2 regions of the Shewanella sp. HL-SH8 genome follow, and region 2 is predicted to be linked to the other one. Evidence: predicted binding sites of a transcription regulator. Region 2 holds the regulator's gene; the other holds the start of a gene.

Region 1 (10,210 bases), 540 kb from region 2:
GAAGAACTTGGTACTTGATGTTGACCATAACCAAGCCATGATAGTGGTACGTACCAGCCCTGGAGCAGCCCAGTTAATTGCACGACTATTGGACTCAATAGGCAAACCTGAGGGTATTCTAGGCACTATTGCCGGTGACGATACTATCTTTATTAGCCCTTCAAGCATCAAAACAATTGATGATACGCTTGAAACGGTTAAGTCTCTGTTTAACTTCACTGAGTAACTGCTTAGTTATACTAAAAAGCAGCTGTTGGCTATCATTGAATCCCGAAATATCAATGCTTGCCACTAAATACCCAATAAAAAAGCAATGCTTTGGCATTGCTTTTTTATTGGGTATTTTTGTTAACAGCGACGGCTAATAATCATTATTAATGACAGCTGCTACTCATCTACCGTAGACATTACTCTTCTTCCCACTGGGTGAGAAAATCCAATGAAGGTGCAAAAAAAGATGACCCGGTTAATGCTTTAGTAAACAGCATTAAATGGTCATGGTTACCATGCCCATCACCATAAATCATGCTACGTAGCATTTGCTCAAAGTTATCAGGTGTCTTGCAGCTAGAGATAAACATCAGTCCCTGCTCTTTAACTGAGCCGTATGGCATACTTTGACGTAAAATTTCCATAGTATTGCCATCAGCATCTTTTAAATTAACCCGTTTGGTATGGCTGGTTAACGGCTTATCGGCAGATTCATATTCAATATCATCTTGTTTAGTCCGGCCGAAAATATCTTCTTGCTTCTTAACAGGCAAACGTTGCCACTTACTTAAGTTGTGAGCAAATTTCTGTACATGGATATAGCTACCTGACTTAAATTCAGGATCTTCCTCTGCCACCAAAGCCACCTGTTGACGATGACGACCTTTAGGATTTTCAGTACCATCAACAAAGCCAGTTAAATCTCGGCTATCCATAAAACGGAAACCGCGCTCCTCATCAATCAGCTCAACCAAGTCTTCAAACATTTGGTTAATTTCATTGGCTACCAGATGCAAAATATCGAAACGGTCACAACGAATATGAATAAATAAGTCATATTCGATAGCCGGCGCATCACGGTTACCCTCATTCATTGCAGGGAAAGGTTTTAACAGTGCGGGGCGGGCCTGTGGATAATATGTGTCCCAAAAATTAGCCCCAATACCAACAAAGCCATTAAAGGCACTATCAGCATATTGATCTGTTAGCTCATAGATATATTGCGCTACATTAGCAATCGAAGGACGCAGTTTATCTTCAACGCCGTCATTGGCATTAAACATCAAATAAATACTATGTAAATTACCTTCAGCACATATCCCTAATTGCTCGCGCGGCATAACCTGATTATCCATATTGAAACAAACCACCTAGATTGTTATCGGAAAGGAAGACTTAAACTGAACGATTTAATTCAGTGTTCAATCAATTGAAACTCTTATAATCATCATAAAATAATTTTTCAATAACACAAATCAAAAAATAACCAAGGGGTGCGTTGGTGCAAATAAATTAACTTTTTGCCCTGGCGATAACTGTAACATTTGGCTTTTTACTTCCAAACAATGCTCTTCAACTTTGACCCAATAATGACAAACCGTTCCTAAAAACCTTCTATCCACGATAGTGGCGACGCCATTATCATCAGCAACCAGTTCAACTTGTTGCGGTCTAAGCAATAAGTGCCCTTGATAATCTACAGGATAATTTATAGCCGCACTACTTTGGAGTAAACCAATTGGTGATGATACTTGCTGACTATTTGTTACCTTTATTGGTAAATAATTTCCAGCACCTAAAAACTCAGCAACATAACGGTCTGTAGGGTAAGCATAAAGGTCTTCAGCCAAACCGTGTTGAATAATAGCGCCCTGCTTAAATAAAGCTAATTTGTCAGCAAATACAAATGCTTCATCTTTACTATGGGTGACAAATACAGCACTGACATTACGTTGCTTCAAAATGCTTCTTATTTCAAGCATCATCTCATTACGTACTTGAGCATCTATGTTAGAAAAAGGTTCATCAAGCAAGAGTAACTGGGGTTCATAGGCCAGCGCGCGTGCAATGGATACACGTTGTTGCTGCCCGCCAGACAACTCATGGGGGTAACGTTGGCCTAAGCCGTTTAGCTTAACTAGTTCTAGCATTTCATCTAAACGCGCTTGACGCTCAATTTTATTCAAACCTTTGACGCCGAAAAGAATGTTATCGGCCACATTGAGGTGAGGAAACAAAGCATAATCTTGAAAAATCATTCCTACCCCGCGCAGCTCACTAGGTATAAATATTCCATCACCGGTAAGAGTATTGCCATTGATTTGAATTGTGCCCTGACTAATGGGCTGTAAGCCAGCAATAGCGCGAAGTAAGGTGGTTTTACCACAGCCACTGGGGCCAAGCAAAGCGACAATTTCGCCTTGTTGCAGGGTAAGATTGAGCCCGTTTAAAATCACCTGTCCTTGGTAATCACTGGAGACATTTTCGATGGTAAGAGTCGACATATTAGCGAGTATGCTCCAATGAACGGTTAAGATAAATCAACGGAATAAGTCCAACAAATACAATTACAATAGCTGCCAGAGCGCCATGCTCGAGCTTTTCATCAGACACAAATTGGAAAACATAGGTCGCTAGATTTTCAAAGCCAATTGGCCTTAATAATAGCGCTGCGGGCAACTCTTTCATACTTTCAATGAATACCAGTAGCGCACCAGCCAATAAGCCCTTGCGCAATAGTGGCAAATGAACACGCATTAGTAGCTGTTTAGGCTTTTGGCCCATAGTAATACTGGCCATATCTAACGATGGTGATATGCGCTTATAACTACTCTCAAGGCTACCAATTGCTATCGCTAAAAAACGCACCGTGAATGCAAATACAAGCGCAAAAACACTACCCGTAAAAAACAAACCAGGGCCGCGAGCGCCAAACCAGTCATAAATATCATTAACCGCAAAATCTAAATAGGTCAAAGGTACTAGCACACCAATCGCTAAAACTGTGCCAGGTAAGGCGTAACCAGTGCTACTTAAACGCGATGGCAGGGAGTCCGATTGCCTAGGACTCACTCGACGTACAAACATCAATATTAAAGCTAATAATAAACATATTAAGCTAACGAGTACCGCAATGTACAAACTATTCCAGCTATATTGCCAAAAACGATCATCCCAACTTTGGTCAAAATAATCGATGGCATAAGCGCTCAAAATTATAAACGGTAGTAAAAATGCAAATAATAATAGTGCACTACAGTATGCCCAAGCTGCAAAAGATTTAATCCCTGTCAGTCGATATCTATCATTGTCACTCAGCGCTGATTGCTTTTGAAATAACTCTTGCTTGCGCCGGGCAAATCGCTCAACGCCAACCATAGTAAAAATCACTAATAACATAATCGCTGACAATTTGGCTGCCGCGGTTAAACTGCCATAGCCCAGCCAAGTGTCATATACCGCCGTGGTTAATGTTGGTACAGCAAAATAGCTTACGGTGGCATAGTCGGCAGCGGTTTCCATTGCAACCAGTGCCACACCAACCGCCAACGCTGGACGTGACATAGGTAAAGCTACCCGCCAAAAGCTGCGCCAAGGGCTAGACCCCATAATGCGCGATGCATGTAATAAACTAGAAGACTGCTCCATAAAAGCGGTACGAGCCAATAAATAGATATAAGGGAACAGCACTAACGATAACATGATCGCTGCACCACCTAGGCTACGAATAGCAGGAAAATAATAATCGTGTGGAGAACTCCACTGAAACAAATCTCTTAGGACACGTTGTACAGGACCTGCATAGTCCAGCATATCAGTATAAACATAGGCGACTATATAGGCTGGCATAGCCAAAGGTAATAGCAATAACCATTGAAAATATCGACGCCCAGGAAACTCACAACGGGCAACAAACCATGCTGCAGGGACGGCAATGACTAACGAGCCAATACCCACCAGCAGCATAAGCAATAAGCTATTAGCAATATAGGTTGGAAGTACGGTATCAAACAGGTGCTTAAAAACGGCTTCATCGGGAAATGTGGCTTGCATTATTAATGCAATAAGCGGCAGTGTGATCACCGCCGCTATTAAGTAACCAGTAAGCGACCAGCTTCTGGATAAACCTAAAATCATAACAACTATCCAGTTAAATCAATACGGTGCAATCCTCGACACTGTATTGAGTGACAATGCAAAAACTGGCGTAATATCAATATTGATATTAAAGGTCGAATTTTACTTCATCAAGTAGCTTCACTGCCGCTTGATGATTTTCAGCCAATTTATAAATAGGAAGTGAATCTGCTTTGAAGTCGCCCCATGATGCCACAAGTTTTGACGGCTTCACATCAGCTTTAACCGGATATTCCATGTTAACGTCCGCATAGGCTTGCTGAGCAACATTAGAGGTTAAAAACTCCATTAATTTTATTGCATTATCTTTGCTTGGCGCAAACTTAGCTAGCGCCATACCAGAGACGTTAATGTGTGCACCTCTGTTAGCCTGATTAGGGAAGTTTATCTCAACGGCTTCAGCCCAGCTTTTTTGATTCTCATCCATCATCATATTGCCATAGTAATAACTATTACCAATAGCAACATCACACATTCCCTCTTTAACCGCTAACACTTGGTCGCGATCATTACCCTGGGGTTTGCGCGCTAGGTTAGCTTTGACGCCTGAAAGCCAGGTTTTAGTTTCTGCTTCGCCATGATGCGCGATCATAGAGGCCACTAAAGCGACATTGTATGGGTGCTTACCACTACGAGTACAAATTTTACCTTTGTATTCCGGTTTAGCTAGGTCTTCATAATCGATATCAATCTTGCCGGTGCGCTCTTTTGAAGAATACACATTACGTACGCGCATAGTTAGTGCATACCAATCATTCGTAGGTGAACGATAAACCTCAGGAATATTGCTATTAATCACATCATTGTTAACTGGAGAGACAAGATCTTTTTCAACTAATTCCATTAAACGAGAAAAGTCAGAGGTTAATACAACATCAACTGGAGACAAACGGCCTTCACGTTCAATTCGTTCTGCAATTCCATCTTTAGCGAATACAACATTGACCTTAATACCAGTATTTTGAGTAAACTGCTCTAGGATAGGTTCAACCAAAAATGCTTGTCGATATGAATATACAGTTAACGCCTCATCCGCCATTGCAGAACTGGCTAAACATGCTAAACCTAAAATCGCAGTGCCTTGTACCATTTTCATTTCCACATTCTCCTTGGTTGATTTAAACTGCCAAAAGCAACTAACAATGATAATAGTTATCAATCGCGACAAGGGTAAATGATCAGCACAAAAGGAGCAAGCGCATTTTATTAAATTTGTATTGATGTTGACTTAGATCTCGCTCAGTACTGCAAGCATATAACACTGTGGCTTATTACCAGTACTTCTCTACTGTTATTTGCCCAGGAGCCCTTCTTAGGTTTTTAGTTAACCCTAATTCTAATAGTGCGGTTTGTGCATCAGAAATCATCCCAGGATTACCACAAATCATCACTTGAGAGTCTTCTGCATTAATCGTTAATGACGCTTTTTGTTGTAACAGACCATTATTAATCGCATCGGGAATACGACACATTAACGCATCTTCGTAGGATTCACGGGTAACAATAGGAATAAAGTGAAATTGTTGAGAATATTTTGCTTGTAGCTGCTTAATAGATTCTAAATACGCTAAGTCCGACGCTAAGCGTACACCATAGACCAAAACAACTTTTTCAAATCGCTGCCAAGGCTCGTCAGTTAACAACATTGAAATAAAGGGACCAACAGCGGTGCCAGTAGAAATCAACCACAAATGCTTACCTTGCAGTGCGCCATGGGGAATTTCATCTAGGGTCATGAATCCGGTCGCCTTGGGTGTCACTTCAATTGTGTCACCGGGGTTAAGTGATTGCAGATCGGGTGACAATTGACCATTTTCAACAGCTACAGCTAATATTTCGATATAATCGCTGCCTGGTGGGTTAACCACTGAATAAGCCCGAGCAATACGTTTTTCATCTCGGATTTGGCTTAACTTAATAAACTGCCCTGCGATATAAGGTTCAACAGGCGCTTTAATCTTTAAGGAAAAAAGCTTTTCATTCCAATCAATTCGCTCAATTACTTCACCAGTTACCCACATAACACACCCTTATTCTTTTGCGTCTTTAGTAGAAGGTAACATGTCTAACTTAAACTTAGCTAATCCACTTTGAATATGCTCATAGGTACTATCCACACCAGCGACAATATCGCCTTGAAGCACTTTCAAACCTGACAATATGGCTTTGGCTTGTCCAAAGCCGTCATCTATCGCCTTAGATATCTTATCCATAAAGCTATTAAGCTGAGTCTCGAAATCATCTTCGGGGTTTTGTTGCTGATATAAGCCAAAAAAACCTGTGGCAAATTGTACTATTCGATCTGCTGTGGCTGTAGGCGAGTAATCAACTTCAACCTCCATTGATTTGGAGGGTTTATTTTCACCCAAGACTAAATCAAGCTCAGCATCTATGGCATCAATGGCACTGCGATATAACAATGCCAGTGATTGATCTCCGGAAGATAACGTCACTTTCTCCTGTGCCGCCAGAATTTGTCCATTCATTAATCGCTTAGTAATTTGGCTAACAGACATATTGGCTTGCTTAACCTCTGACCGCACACCCTGATTACTGACGTTATCAACAGCCTGTTTATCTTTCTCTGTATTTTTTGACAATGATGTAAACTGGGTCATATTTCTATTGGGTTTAATTTCCATGAAGCCTGCTCCATTTTTGAAATCTATATCTCTTTATCGACGAATAAAAATTAACCTAAAGTGATATTTTTAAAAATCACCCTTACACTCAACATTAGCATCAGATACTTTATTTAACGGCATAGATTAACGTTTCGATTACTGCATCGAATGAATATTGTTAAGCTTTAGACTATTCATTTAGTTGTTTTGACTAGTCATAAACTCGTTATTTCAGCTAGATTGATCTTATTCTTGATACTCAGTATAAGTTTCAACTGTAGTAGGTAATCTTCAACTATATTGATTAATCAATCTGTTGAGACAAATTTAACTCGCTTAATTTAAGGATAATACATGCAATTGCAACCGTGGATTTTATGGGGGATAGATCTGTTCGCAGGCCTGTTTCTAATGCTATTTTGGGCCGTTATCATTGGTGTAGTGTATATGTACATCGCTGATAAGCTTCAGACAAAACAAGCTATTAGGCATAATTATCCGGTTATTGGTCGATTTCGTTATTTATTTGAGAAACAAGGTGAGTTTTTTAGACAATACTTTTTTGCTAACGACCGCGAAGAGTTACCTTTTAATCGTGCTGAGCGCAGCTGGGTATATCGAGCAGCAAAAAACGTAGAGCGCACCATTGCTTTTGGCTCAACTCAGCCCTTAGACAAGCAGGGCAGTATTTTATTTCTCAACTCAGCATTTCCTATCAGTGATCACATTCATGTTGCACCAGCCACAGTAACGGTTGGCGAGCAATGTGATGTGCCCTATACCACAGACAAAATTTGCCACATTTCAGCCATGAGCTTTGGTGCATTATCAAGACCTGCAATAACCGCATTATCCCACGGTGCAGCAAAAGCAGGCTGCTGGTTAAATACTGGAGAAGGGGGATTAAGCCCACATCATCTTAAAGGTAATTGTGACTTAGTATTTCAAATTGGCACCGCAAAATATGGCGTACGTAATGCAGAAGGTCACCTTGATAACGAAAAATTGAAACAAGTAGCAGCTAACCCACAAGTTAAAATGTTTGAAATTAAACTCAGCCAAGGTGCTAAACCAGGTAAAGGCGGTATACTTCCAGGCCTAAAAGTCACTGAAGAAATAGCTAATATTAGGGGGATTCCCATTGGAGAGGACTCTATCAGCCCTAACGGTCATATTGAAATTACCTGTGTAGCAGATATTTTAGACATGGTTGCCCAAGTAAGAAATGCAACAGGAAAACCAACTGGTATCAAAGCGGTTATAGGCGATATCACCTGGATTGAAGATATGTGTGAAGAAATTGCTCTAAGGGGGTTTGAGCATGCACCAGACTTTTTCACCTTAGACAGCGCAGATGGTGGAACAGGTGCCGCGCCTCAAGCTCTAATGGACAATGTTGGCTTACCACTGCGAGAAAGCCTGCCAAGGTTAGTCGACTTACTTATTCAAAAAGGGCTACGTCAGCGGATAAAAATTATTGCGACTGGAAAGTTAGTCATGCCATCTTATGTTGCATGGGCACTCGCTACAGGTGCAGATTTTATCGCATCAGCCAGAGGTAACATGTTTGCGTTGGGCTGTATTCAATCACTACAATGCAATAAAGATACTTGTCCGACAGGTATCACCACCCACGATAAGCGATTACAGCGAGGACTCGACCCCAAAGATAAATCGACTCGTGTAGCCAACTACAATCATTTCTTACATTATGATTTAACAATGATAGCTCACTCCTGCGGTGTTAACGATGCGAGACAATTGACGCGAAAACATGCACACATTGTAATTTCTAGTGGTGTTTCCGTTTCTCTAGATAAACATTATAAGCATCTGATTAATTAAGCTATTCGAATACAGTCCCAAAGTATTACTTTAAAGCTTTTTGATTATCAGTTAGACTAGAAGGTGATGCATAGATCACATTACAGAGGTAAAGTGTAAGATGCATCACCTATAGTGACTAGCTGATAGCGACTACCAGATAGTGACTAAAAGTCGATAAAAATGCTTTAAAGGATACAATCTTGAATTTAAAGAACGTTCAAACTGCAATAAAAGGAAAAACAGCAAGTTACAGCTGTAAAAATTGCGATCGTCTAACTGAAATTGAAGGCGAGATGGTGTGTTTTGAACAAGGTAAAATTATTAGGCTTGTTCCATTAACAGAGCCCGATACCTTAATAAAACTGGTTTGTATTGGTTGGCAAAAAAAATAGCTCTATTGATAACTCCTAAGCACTATTGGTAACTACTAAATATTTCAGCACTCACTCTCCAACTAAAGCCTTAAGTCGAGCTTCTCTAAATACAAACCTATATCAGCAAATCCTTATTTTCAGATTGCTTAATAATTTTCTTGTCCATTTCATTAATAGACTGCTTCGCTAATGTTACCCCACGTGTTGTCACTCTTAATCCTGCACACAATTCATTATAAACACGGTTAATTTCATCATCTGATAATTCACGCGCTTTTAACATAGCAACAATAGCAAACCAATCTGTACTCACCTGATGTTGAGTACCTTCTAGGGCTGCGATTAAAAGAATATTCTGCATCAGCCACCTCCATATGTTATAAGCATTTTAACACTAGCATTTAAAAAAAAAGCACTTGAGACATGCTGTCAAACCATCCAAATCTAGTGTGCGGCTTTTTAATAAACAACCCATAATCCTGTTAAATAGTTGAGTTAATTATACTCAAACACTATTAATAAACACTAGTTATACCTTGTTTCTTGCAACAGGTTAACAATTCAACTTAACCTCACTCGAGTTATGAAATACGTTCAATTTGCTAAATCTAACACGTTTAACCTATTTCATAGCAAACTTGTTAATTGTTTTGAACACAAGGCAAATTATCACCTAAATAGCTGGTTTGCCGTAAGTTAATGCAACACAAAAACAAATATAAGCCAATGTTTAATAAGGTTTACATCACGGAAAGAGGTTGTTTAAGTTTGTTCATTCTGAATAGTCCATAAGTGTGCATACAAGCCTTTGTTATTGATCAATTCCGCGTGGGTGCCTGTTTCAACTATTTGCCCTTTGCTTAGTACGACTATCATATCAGCATCGATAATTGTTGATAAACGATGTGCTACCACTAGACTTGTATGTCCTTTAGCTGCATCACGTAGAGCGTTTAAAATGGCTTTCTCAGAGCGGCTATCCAAAGATGATGTTGCTTCATCGAATACTAAAAAGGGCGCAGATTTTAATACTGCGCGTGCGATAGAGACCCGTTGTTTTTCCCCACCAGATAACTTTAATCCACGCTCACCAACTTTGGTTTGCCATTGCTTAGGGAGCACATTAATAAACTCACTCAAATGAGCGAGTTCAGCGGCTTGCTCTATTTCAACTTGGGTTGCATTGGGTCTACCATAGCGAATATTTTCAAATAAAGAATCATTAAATAACACTGTATCTTGGGGAACAATCGCAAT
Region 2 (10,210 bases):
TTTACCCGGTTTAGGAATTGGTCTAGTGGTTGCTGTGTTTCAAGCAGCAACATCGATTAATGAGCAAACATTGAGTTTTCTACCTAGATTATTGGTGACTTTATTTGCATTGATGTTTCTAGGACACTGGCTTATACAGACTATGATGGATTTTTTCTTCGAGATGATTAACCTTATCCCTGTAGTGATTGGGTAGGCCGATGGAAATATTGTTTGATGAAATCAGTCAGACAATTGCCATGTATCTATGGCCGCTCTTTCGCATATCAGCCATGTTGATGACCATGACTGTCTTTGGCGCCAATACAACGCCCTCTCGCGTCAGATTACTTTTCTCAATGGCATTTACGTTTGCCATTGTGCCTGTACTCCCCCTGTTGAAAATGTAGAGCTATTTGCACTTAGCTCAGTGTTTATTACTTTACAACAGCTTTTAATTGGTACTGCAATGGGCTTTGTGAGTGTGATGATGATGCAAACATTCGTGCTGACAGGACATATTATTGGTATGCAAACCAGTTTAGGTTTTGCATCAATGGTTGATCCGGGCTCTGGTGAGCAAACCCCTGTGGTGGGTAATATATTCTTGCTTCTTGCTACGTTAATATTTTTAGCTGTTGATGGTCACTTACTAATGTTTAGAATGATTGTCGCCAGTTTTGAAACTATTCCAGTATCGGCAGAAGGTATTAATATTACCACCTATAAAAATCTTGCTGAATGGGGATCTTATATGTTCGGCGCGGCACTAACTATGTCTATCTCAGCCATTGTTGCGTTATTATTGATCAATTTATCTTTTGGTGTAATGACCCGTGCATCACCACAGTTGAACATCTTTTCAATAGGTTTTCCAGTCACCATGGTTAGCGGATTAGTGATATTGTGGCTAACATTAGGTCCTATCATGGCACATTTTGATGAAGTATGGTTAGCAGCCCAATTATTGATGTGTGATATTTTACAACTGCAATGCCAAATTGATGGTGATGTTGCTTTTTAAGGACACAGTAAATGTCAGAAGCTGACAGTGGTCAAGAACGCACAGAAGAGCCCACCAGTAAGCGTCTTGAACAGGCGCGTGAAAAAGGTCAGGTTGCTCGCTCTAAAGAGTTAGGCACTGCTGCGGTATTACTTGCTGCATCGGTTGGCTTTGCTATGACTGGGCCTGCTATCGCCAAAAGTTTATATACCATAATGAAACAAATTTTTACCATGGAGCGAGATCAAATCTTTGATACTAATTCGATGTATCGAATTTGGGGCGTGGTGGGCAATGAGCTTGCTTGGCCTTTGGTAAGTTTTATTGCTTTGCTCGCTTTGGTATCTTTTTTGGGCAATATCGTTTTAGGTGGCTTGTCTTTTTCTGTAAAAGCTTTTATGCCCAAGGGCAGTAAAATGAGTCCCGTTAGTGGATTTAAGCGAATGTTTGGAACGCAGGCGTTAGTGGAGTTAACTAAGGGTATAGCCAAATTTTCGGTAGTAGCCATTGCTGCGTATTTCTTACTAAAGTTCTATTTTTACGATATTTTAATGTTGTCTAGCGACCATTTACCTGGCAACGTTTACCATGCTTTAGATTTATTAGTATGGATGTTTATTCTGTTATGTTCCTCGATGCTAATCATTGTGATTATTGATGTACCGTTTCAAATTTGGAATCACAATAAACAACTTAAAATGACCAAACAAGAAATTAAAGACGAGTACAAAGATTCTGAAGGCCAACCTGAAGTTAAAGGCCGTGTCAGACAACTGCAACGAGAAATGGCGCAAACAAGGATGATGGCCGAAGTGCCCAATGCTGATGTTATTGTGGTCAACCCTGAACACTATGCTGTAGCGGTTAAATATGATGTTGCCCGCTCCTCCGCACCATTTTTAATTGCTAAAGGAGTTGATGATGTTGCATTTAAAATTCGTGAAATCGCTCGTGAGCATAACGTTGCGATTGTGTCTGCACCACCATTAGCAAGGGCTATTTATCATACAACAAAAGTAGGTCAACAAGTGCCAGAAGGCTTATTTACCGCTGTTGCTCAGGTGCTTGCATATGTATTTCAGTTAAAACAATACCAAAAAGGTAAGGGGCGTCGTCCTATACCAGTCCCGTTAAAACAACCCATTCCGGATGAACTAAAGCATTAATAACACTCTTAGATTGTTTTTTAATCCTAGTAAATAGATTCTATTATCAAATTATGATTGAATTTTTTTGTTGGCTTAATTCTTGCTATTTGACTGTACGCGTCAAAAATTCATCAGTAAAAGGCTTTCGCGAATGGATGTAAAAGCAGTTTTCGGGCAATTTAAACAAATCCGACCATCAACCTTTAAAGGAATTGGTACGCCTCTGTTAGTGTTGGCGGCATTAGGGATGATTGTTTTACCGATCCCGCCATTCTTATTAGATATCTTGTTTTCATTCAACATTGCACTGGCTTTAGTCGTGCTGCTTGTCGCTATTTATACCGACAGGCCACTCGATTTCGCCGCTTTCCCCACAGTACTTTTAGTGGCTACTTTACTAAGACTTGCCTTAAATGTGGCTTCAACTCGAGTGGTATTACTAGAAGGTCATAATGGTGGCGACGCGGCGGGTAAAGTCATTGAAGCCTTCGGTTCAGTGGTTATTGGTGGTAACTATGCTGTTGGCTTAGTTGTATTTTTAATCTTGATTATTATCAACTTTGCTGTTGTTACTAAAGGTGCAGGTCGTATCTCAGAGGTCAGTGCGCGGTTTACCTTGGATGCTATGCCCGGTAAACAAATGGCCATTGATGCTGACTTGAACGCTGGCATTTTAAATCAAGATCAAGCGCGTATTCGTCGCGAAGAAGTCACTCGCGAGGCAGACTTTTATGGTGCGATGGACGGTGCCTCAAAATTTGTAAAAGGCGATGCCATAGCCGGTATTATGATTTTGGTGATTAACATGTTGGGCGGCTTCGTCATTGGTATGGTTCAGCATGGAATGGATTTTTCTAGTGCAGTAGAAGTTTACACTCTACTGACTATTGGTGATGGTCTAGTCGCTCAAATACCTGGTTTACTACTTTCAATTGCAGCTGCTCTAATGGTTACTCGTCAAAATGAATCTGGTGACATGGGCCAGATGATGATGAGTCAGATGTTTGACAAGCCTAAGTCGTTAGCTATTGCAGCAGGTTTGTTATTTGTTATGGGTATTGTACCTGGTATGCCACATGTTGCCTTTATCAGTTTTGCATTTTTGACAGCCGGTGCGGCTTATTTTGTTAACAAACGTATTAATGATAGAAAATCCGCAGCATTAGAGCTTGTCAAAAAAGGCCCGCCAGATATTAAAGATAAAGAACCAAAAGATTTAAGTTGGGACGATGTTCGTCACGTTGACACTATCGGTTTAGAAGTCGGATATAGACTCATCCCCTTAGTTGATAAAGGTCAAGGTGGAGAGTTATTAAGTAGAATTAAAGGGGTGCGTAAAAAGCTATCACAAGAGTTAGGTTTTCTAGTGCCAGCAGTGCATATTCGTGACAATCTCGATTTATCGCCAAATTCATATCGTATTCATTTAATGGGCGTGGTGGTTGGTGAGGCTGAGGTGAGGCATGATTGTGAGTTAGCCATTAACCCTGGGCAGGTTTATGGCAAGCTTGATGGCATAGAAACTACCGATCCTGCATTTGGGCTAGAAGCCGTTTGGATTGCACCAGAGCAACGTGAGCATGCGCAAACACTAGGCTATACAGTGGTAGATACTGCAACTGTGGTAGCAACTCATATCAGCCAATTACTCAGTAATAATGCTGCTAAGTTATTAGGCTATGAAGAAGTACAACAATTAATGGACATGCTTTCTAAACAGTCACCAAAACTTGTTGATGGCTTTATACCGGATGTAATGTCGCTAGGTAATGTGGTTAAAGTAATGCAAAATCTATTGAATGAAGGCGTGTCTGTGCGTGACTTACGTACTATAGTGCAAACTTTGCTGGAATACGGCACCAAAAGTAATGATACTGAAGTACTTACCGCTGCAGTTCGAATCGCGCTAAAACGTATGATTGTGCAAGAAATATCCGGACCTGAGCTAGAAATCCCCGTCATTACTTTGGCTCCAGAGTTGGAACAAATGTTGCATAAGTCTATGCAGGCGACAGGGGGAGAGGGGCCAAATATTGAACCAGGCCTTGCAGAACGCATGCAGCAGTCATTACTTGATGCTTCACAGAAACAAGAAATGGTCGGTCAGCCAGCCATTTTATTGACATCAGGCATGCTACGTTCAACTCTGTCACGATTTGTTAAGTACACTATTCCAAATTTAAGGGTAATTTCGTATCAAGAAATTCCAGATGAGAAACAGATACGGATTGTTTCATCTGTTGGCCAATAGTGATAACGTCAGATAAAAGAGGTGCGTAAGTGAAAATTAAACGATTTTTTGCCAAAGATATGCGCGCAGCATTAGCGCAAGTAAAAGAGACCCTTGGCTCTGACGCTGTCATTATGTCGAATAAAAAAGTGGCAGGCGGGATCGAGATTGTCGCCGCCGTTGATTACGATGAGCCTAAGGCGAGTGCCGCTATGGCGGCACCGACTCCAGGCTTTATGGATCTAAGTGAGGATCGCGTATCACTTGCATCTAACTCTGTAATCAAGGCAAAGACAAAAATTAATCCACCGCCAGCGGCAGATTCATTACAAGCGTTGTTAGAGAAACAACAAAGCCGCTTAAGTCAGCAAATGCCTCCTAAAAAAGATGACTCTGATTTACCTGAATGGGCGCGCCAATTACAAGGCGTGACAGCTGAGGCGAAGCCAGCTAAACCCCAATATCAGCAACAAGCTGGATTTGATAAGCAGTCAAAAAATAATAAGGTCAGTTCGACCGAAATGGATGCGCTTCGTGAAGAAATGGCTTCATTACGTAACTTACTGACTCATCAAGTATCTTCATTGATGACTGAACAAAAAAAGCGGAAAGATCCTGTGGGTGCTATGCTTGAAAGTAAACTACTTGCTGCAGAGTTTTCAGCACCCGTTTCAGCTAAACTTTCATCTTTGAGTCAACACTATAATCCAGCGGAATTAGTGCGTTCATTACCACAAAGTTTGGCTAACTTACTTGATAACCAAGGTGATGATATTGTAAAGCGCGGAGGCGTTGTGGCTTTTGTTGGACCAACTGGTGTTGGTAAAACGACATCTCTGGCAAAAATTGCTGCACGTTTTGCAGCACAACATGGTGCAGATCAAGTTGCACTTATTACAACGGATCATTATCGTATTGGCGCCTATGAGCAATTAGCAACTTATGGCAAAATAATGGGTTGTCCAGTAAAGCAAGCACATGATGTCACCGAGCTAGAACAGATTTTGTACCAATTTAGAAGTCGCAAGTTAGTACTTATAGATACAGCGGGTATGGGGCAACGTGATATGCGTCTTTATCAACAACTTGATAATTTGACAGCAAACAGTAGGATCCCAATTCGCAGCTATTTAGTGATGTCGGCAACAGGGCAACGCAGGGTATTACAAGACGCGGTTAATCATTTTAAACGCATTCCATTAGCGGGTGTAATTTTAACCAAATTAGATGAATCTGTATCAATTGCAGGTGCATTGAGCGTTCTGATACAAAATGAGTTACCATTAAGCTATGTGACTGATGGCCAACGTGTTCCTGAAGACATAAAAGTAGCAGATACTTTAGCTCTGGCTAAGCAAGCTTTAGCCGCGTTAAATGAAACAGAACAAGTAATTTCTCAAGACACAAGCGCATGGTCGAATGAAATGACTTATGCATTCGAGTAAGAATATGACCCGTGATCAAGCAAGTGGTTTACGTATGATGAATCAACCAAATAACGAAAAAGTTAAAGTAATTGCCGTATCCGGTGGAAAAGGTGGGGTAGGAAAAACCAGTGTTTCTATAAACACTGCCGTTGCCCTAGCGGAAAAAGGTAAACGTGTTTTAGTATTAGATGCGGATCTTGGTTTAGCTAACGTTGATGTGATGTTAGGAATTCGTGCCGAGAAAAATTTATCTCATGTTTTATCTGGCGATGCCGAATTAGACGATATCATTGTTCGAGGCCCTAAAGGTATTGGTATTGTTCCTGCAACGTCTGGAAGCAGAGCTATGGTTGAATTAACCCAGGCTCAACATGCAGGATTAATTCGTGCTTTCAGTGAGATGCGTACACAGTTTGACATATTAATTGTCGATACCGCGGCAGGTATTTCAGATATGGTACTGAGTTTCTCAAGGGCATCACAAGATGTATTAATTGTGGTATGCGATGAACCGACATCTATTACAGATGCCTATGCACTGATAAAAATATTAAGCCGTGAACACGGTGTATTTCATTTCAAAATTGTGGCTAATATGGTACGCAGTTTACGTGAAGGAATGGAATTGTTTGCTAAACTAAGTAAAGTAACGGATCGGTTTTTAGATGTTGCTTTAGAGCTAGTTGCAACCGTGCCATTTGATGAGAATTTGCGTAAGTCTGTGCGAAAGCAAAAGTTAGTTGTTGAGGCGTATCCAAAGTCGCCATCAGCCATTGCTTATCACGGCCTGGCAAATAAAATTATGAGCTGGCCAGTTCCACAACAGCCGGGTGGACACTTAGAGTTTTTTGTTGAACGTTTAGTCCAACGCAAAGAAACACAAGAGGATAGAGTGAGTGAATAAAGCCGCCGCGTATACTCAGTTCGATAATAAAACATCCGTTGTTGAACAGTATGCACCGCTGGTAAAAAGAATTGCACATCATATGTTGGCGCGATTACCTGCTTCAGTGCAACTCGACGACTTGCTACAGTCTGGCATGATAGGGTTACTTGAAGCGTCATCAAAATTTGATGACACCAAAGGGGCTAAGTTTGAAACCTTTGCAGGCATTCGGATACGCGGTGCTATGATTGATGAAATCCGCCGTGGTGATTGGGTTCCTCGTTCAGTTCATCGCAATAATCGCCGGGTTGCGCAGGTTATTGACGAACTAGAGCAAGGATTGGGACGTGATGCTCGTGACACAGAAATTGCAGAAAAACTTGATATGTCGCTCAATGAGTACCATCATATTTTAAATGATGTTTCTGTTGGGAAAATCATAGGCATAGAAGATTTAGGTATTTCGCAAGATGTGTTAGTCACAGATGATGGAATACCAGATGATAATTTTGAAGCATTAGCTGAAACGCAATTTAAATCAGCGCTGGTGGAAGCAATTAAAACCTTACCAGAAAGAGATGCATTAGTACTTTCACTGTACTATGACGAAGCGTTAAACTTAAAAGAAATCGGTGCAATTCTTGAAGTAAGCGAATCTAGGGTTAGTCAGATATTAAGTCAGGCTATGCTTAGATTAAAAGGCAAACTCAAGCATTGGACACAACAATAATTATTAATTAGAGCACTAGAGTGTCAGCTCACCGGAGGAAACCTTGGACAAGAATATGAAGATTCTTATTGTTGACGACTTTTCAACAATGCGACGTATCATAAAGAACTTGTTGCGAGACTTGGGATTCAATAATACCCAAGAAGCAGATGATGGATCAACAGCCTTACCTATGTTGCAAAAAGGTGATTTTGACTTTGTTGTAACAGATTGGAATATGCCTGGTATGCAAGGTATTGATTTGCTGAAGGCTATTCGTGCCGATGATTCATTAAAACATTTACCTGTTTTGATGGTTACGGCAGAAGCTAAGCGTGAGCAAATTATTGCAGCCGCCCAAGCAGGTGTGAATGGATATGTTGTTAAACCTTTCACAGCGGCTACCCTTAAAGAGAAATTAGATAAAATTTTTGAACGTCTCGCTTAAGCAAGGATAAGTTATGCAGCCAATAATATCGGGGTTAATTACTCTCGAGCAGGCCCAGCAACTTGTCGAACTGCTTACTGCGGGGGAGCAAGATCAAGCTGACGACGTTGTTAGAGAACTCGCTACACCAATACAGCGTGAATTATTTGAAGAAGTCGGGAAATTAACACGTCAACTTCATAGTGCACTTCAAGATTTTCAGGTAGATAACCGTTTATCAGAATTAGCCAAGGTTGAAATACCGGATGCTAAAGAGAGATTAAATTACGTTATTGATATGACAGAACAAGCTGCAAATAAAACCATGGATGCAGTTGAAGAATGTTTACCTTTGGCCGATACAATAATTACCAATATAAAATCTGTTACCCCTATGTGGGATAAGTTAATGCGTCGAGACATAGAGTTGAGTGAGTTCAAAAAACTTTGTCATGATGTTCAGCAGCTTATGTCACATAGTGAACACGATACAACCCGTTTACGACAATTACTAAATGAAATACTGATGGCGCAGGATTTTCAAGACTTAACAGGGCAAATGATCCGTCGAGTTATCGACTTAGTTCGCGAAGTCGAAAATAATCTAGTCTCTATGTTGACAGTATTTGGTGATTATACGCCGCAACCGGAAACTGTTAAAAAAGAGAATAAAATAGAGGCAGAGGGCCCAATTATGCACGCAGAATTGCGTGATGACGTGGTCGCAGGTCAAGATGAAGTTGATGATTTGCTATCCAGTCTGGGTTTCTAATTAGGAGTCAGTTGAATGTCATTTGATGTTGATGAAGAGATACTCCAGGACTTTTTGGTAGAGGCTGGTGAGATTTTAGAGCTTCTTCAAGAGCAGTTAGTTGCGCTTGAAAATAATCCTGATGACAGTAATTTGTTGAATGCTATTTTTCGCGGTTTCCATACTGTAAAAGGTGGAGCTGGTTTTTTAAGTTTGAAACCTATGGTAGACGTCTGCCATGAAGCGGAAAATACCTTCGATCTATTGAGAACCGGCAAACGGAGTGTTAATGCAGAATTGATGGATATCATTTTGCAGGCAGTTGATGCTATTAACATTATGTTTGCCCAAACTCAGCAAGGCGAAGAACAAGATCCTGTTGAAGTCGAACTACTTAATAAATTGAAGCTACTCAGTTCGGGTGCACCTTTGCCATCAGAAATGGGCGGGCAGAGTGAAGAGCTGATTCAAGAGTCAGTAGAAGAACTCGTAGAGGAAATCGCGCCTGTCAATCAACCAGAATTCATTGAAGACAATGTTAGCGCTGACACTAATATTGACGAAATAAATGAGTCCGAATTTGAAGCATTATTAGATGCGCTTCATGGTCAAGGTAATAGCCCTGTAGCAACTACTTCATCAACGGCTAAAACACCTCAGCAATCAGCTCCAGCTCCTGTTGGCTCAGATGAAATTTCTGATGACGAATTTGAAGCATTGTTAGATGAACTTCATGGTTCAAATAAATTAAATGCAGCTGAGAGTAAACCTGCACCAGCTAAATCTGTAGAGCCTCCAGTTCAAATGGTAGACTCAGATGATATAACCGACGACGAGTTTGAGAAATTACTTGATGAGCTTCACGGGAAAGGTTCTTCGCCTGCTAAAGTAGATACTTCCTCGTCAAGCTCTGCTGCAACACTCAAAACTGCCGCACCCAAAAACGTTGAGCCAGTAAAGGCCGCTGCAGCTCCAGTTCCTCAACCTAAAGCACCTGCTCCTGTAGCAAATGTTGACGTGGTTATTAAAGATAAGGCGCCAACAAAAGCGGCTGCATCTGTTCCTCAGGGAGAAACAACTGTTCGTGTTGATACCGCTAGACTTGATCAAATTATGAATATGGTCGGTGAGTTGGTATTAGTCCGAAATAGGTTAGTTAGTTTAGGCGTTACTCGTGAAGACGAGGAAATGTCAAAAGCACTGGCAAATTTAGATTTAGTTACTGCTGATTTGCAAGGCGCAGTAATGAAAACTCGTATGCAGCCAATTAAGAAGGTTTTTGGTCGCTTTCCGCGGGTTGTGCGTGACTTAGCGCGTACACTTAATAAAGAAATTGATTTAGTTATGATTGGTGAAGAAACCGATCTAGACAAAAACCTCGCCGAAGCTTTAGCCGACCCGTTAGTGCATTTAGTGCGTAACTCGGTTGATCACGGGATTGAAATGCCTATTACCCGTGAGGCGAATGGCAAGTCAAGAACAGGTACTATTACATTATCAGCAAGCCAAGAAGGCGATCACATCTTACTGAAAATTGAAGATGATGGTGCAGGAATGGACCCACAAAAGCTGAAAGAGATAGCTATTACCCGTGGTGTGCTTGATGAGGATACTGCATCTAGAATGACAGATTCCGAAGCATATAATTTA

The links. The regulator FliA, encoded in region 2, starts transcription of late flagellar genes. The targets are predictions, from matches to a motif close to CTAAAGNTNNNNNNNNNNNNGCCGATA.
Region 1: the regulator FliA is predicted to act here: its motif matches at 6,915-6,941, upstream of ACRWQN_RS05640 (DUF5610 domain-containing protein).

What each region holds. Positions count from the first base shown of each region.
Region 1 covers NZ_CP195039.1:1,253,953-1,264,162, reverse strand. Annotated here, with positions in the region: gene argR (transcriptional regulator ArgR) at 1-226, shown strand, start outside; gene ACRWQN_RS05665 (Dyp-type peroxidase) at 408-1,346, opposite strand; gene ACRWQN_RS05660 (ABC transporter ATP-binding protein) at 1,467-2,495, opposite strand; gene ACRWQN_RS05655 (ABC transporter permease) at 2,497-4,128, opposite strand; gene ACRWQN_RS05650 (Fe(3+) ABC transporter substrate-binding protein) at 4,217-5,224, opposite strand; gene ACRWQN_RS05645 (ferredoxin--NADP reductase) at 5,400-6,149, opposite strand; gene ACRWQN_RS05640 (DUF5610 domain-containing protein) at 6,159-6,770, opposite strand; gene ACRWQN_RS05635 (FMN-binding glutamate synthase family protein) at 7,107-8,597, shown strand; gene ACRWQN_RS05630 (hypothetical protein) at 8,780-8,971, shown strand; gene ACRWQN_RS05625 (hypothetical protein) at 9,069-9,314, opposite strand; gene ACRWQN_RS05620 (ABCB family ABC transporter ATP-binding protein/permease) at 9,716-10,210, opposite strand, start outside.
Region 2 covers NZ_CP195039.1:1,795,066-1,805,275, forward strand. Annotated here, with positions in the region: gene fliQ (flagellar biosynthesis protein FliQ) at 1-196, shown strand, start outside; partial or broken gene fliR (flagellar biosynthetic protein FliR) at 201-1,003, shown strand; gene flhB (flagellar biosynthesis protein FlhB) at 1,015-2,148, shown strand; gene flhA (flagellar biosynthesis protein FlhA) at 2,282-4,381, shown strand; gene flhF (flagellar biosynthesis protein FlhF) at 4,411-5,805, shown strand; gene ACRWQN_RS08040 (MinD/ParA family protein) at 5,810-6,691, shown strand; gene ACRWQN_RS08045 (RNA polymerase sigma factor FliA) at 6,684-7,403, shown strand; gene cheY (chemotaxis response regulator CheY) at 7,447-7,830, shown strand; gene ACRWQN_RS08055 (protein phosphatase CheZ) at 7,844-8,581, shown strand; gene ACRWQN_RS08060 (chemotaxis protein CheA) at 8,597-10,210, shown strand, end outside.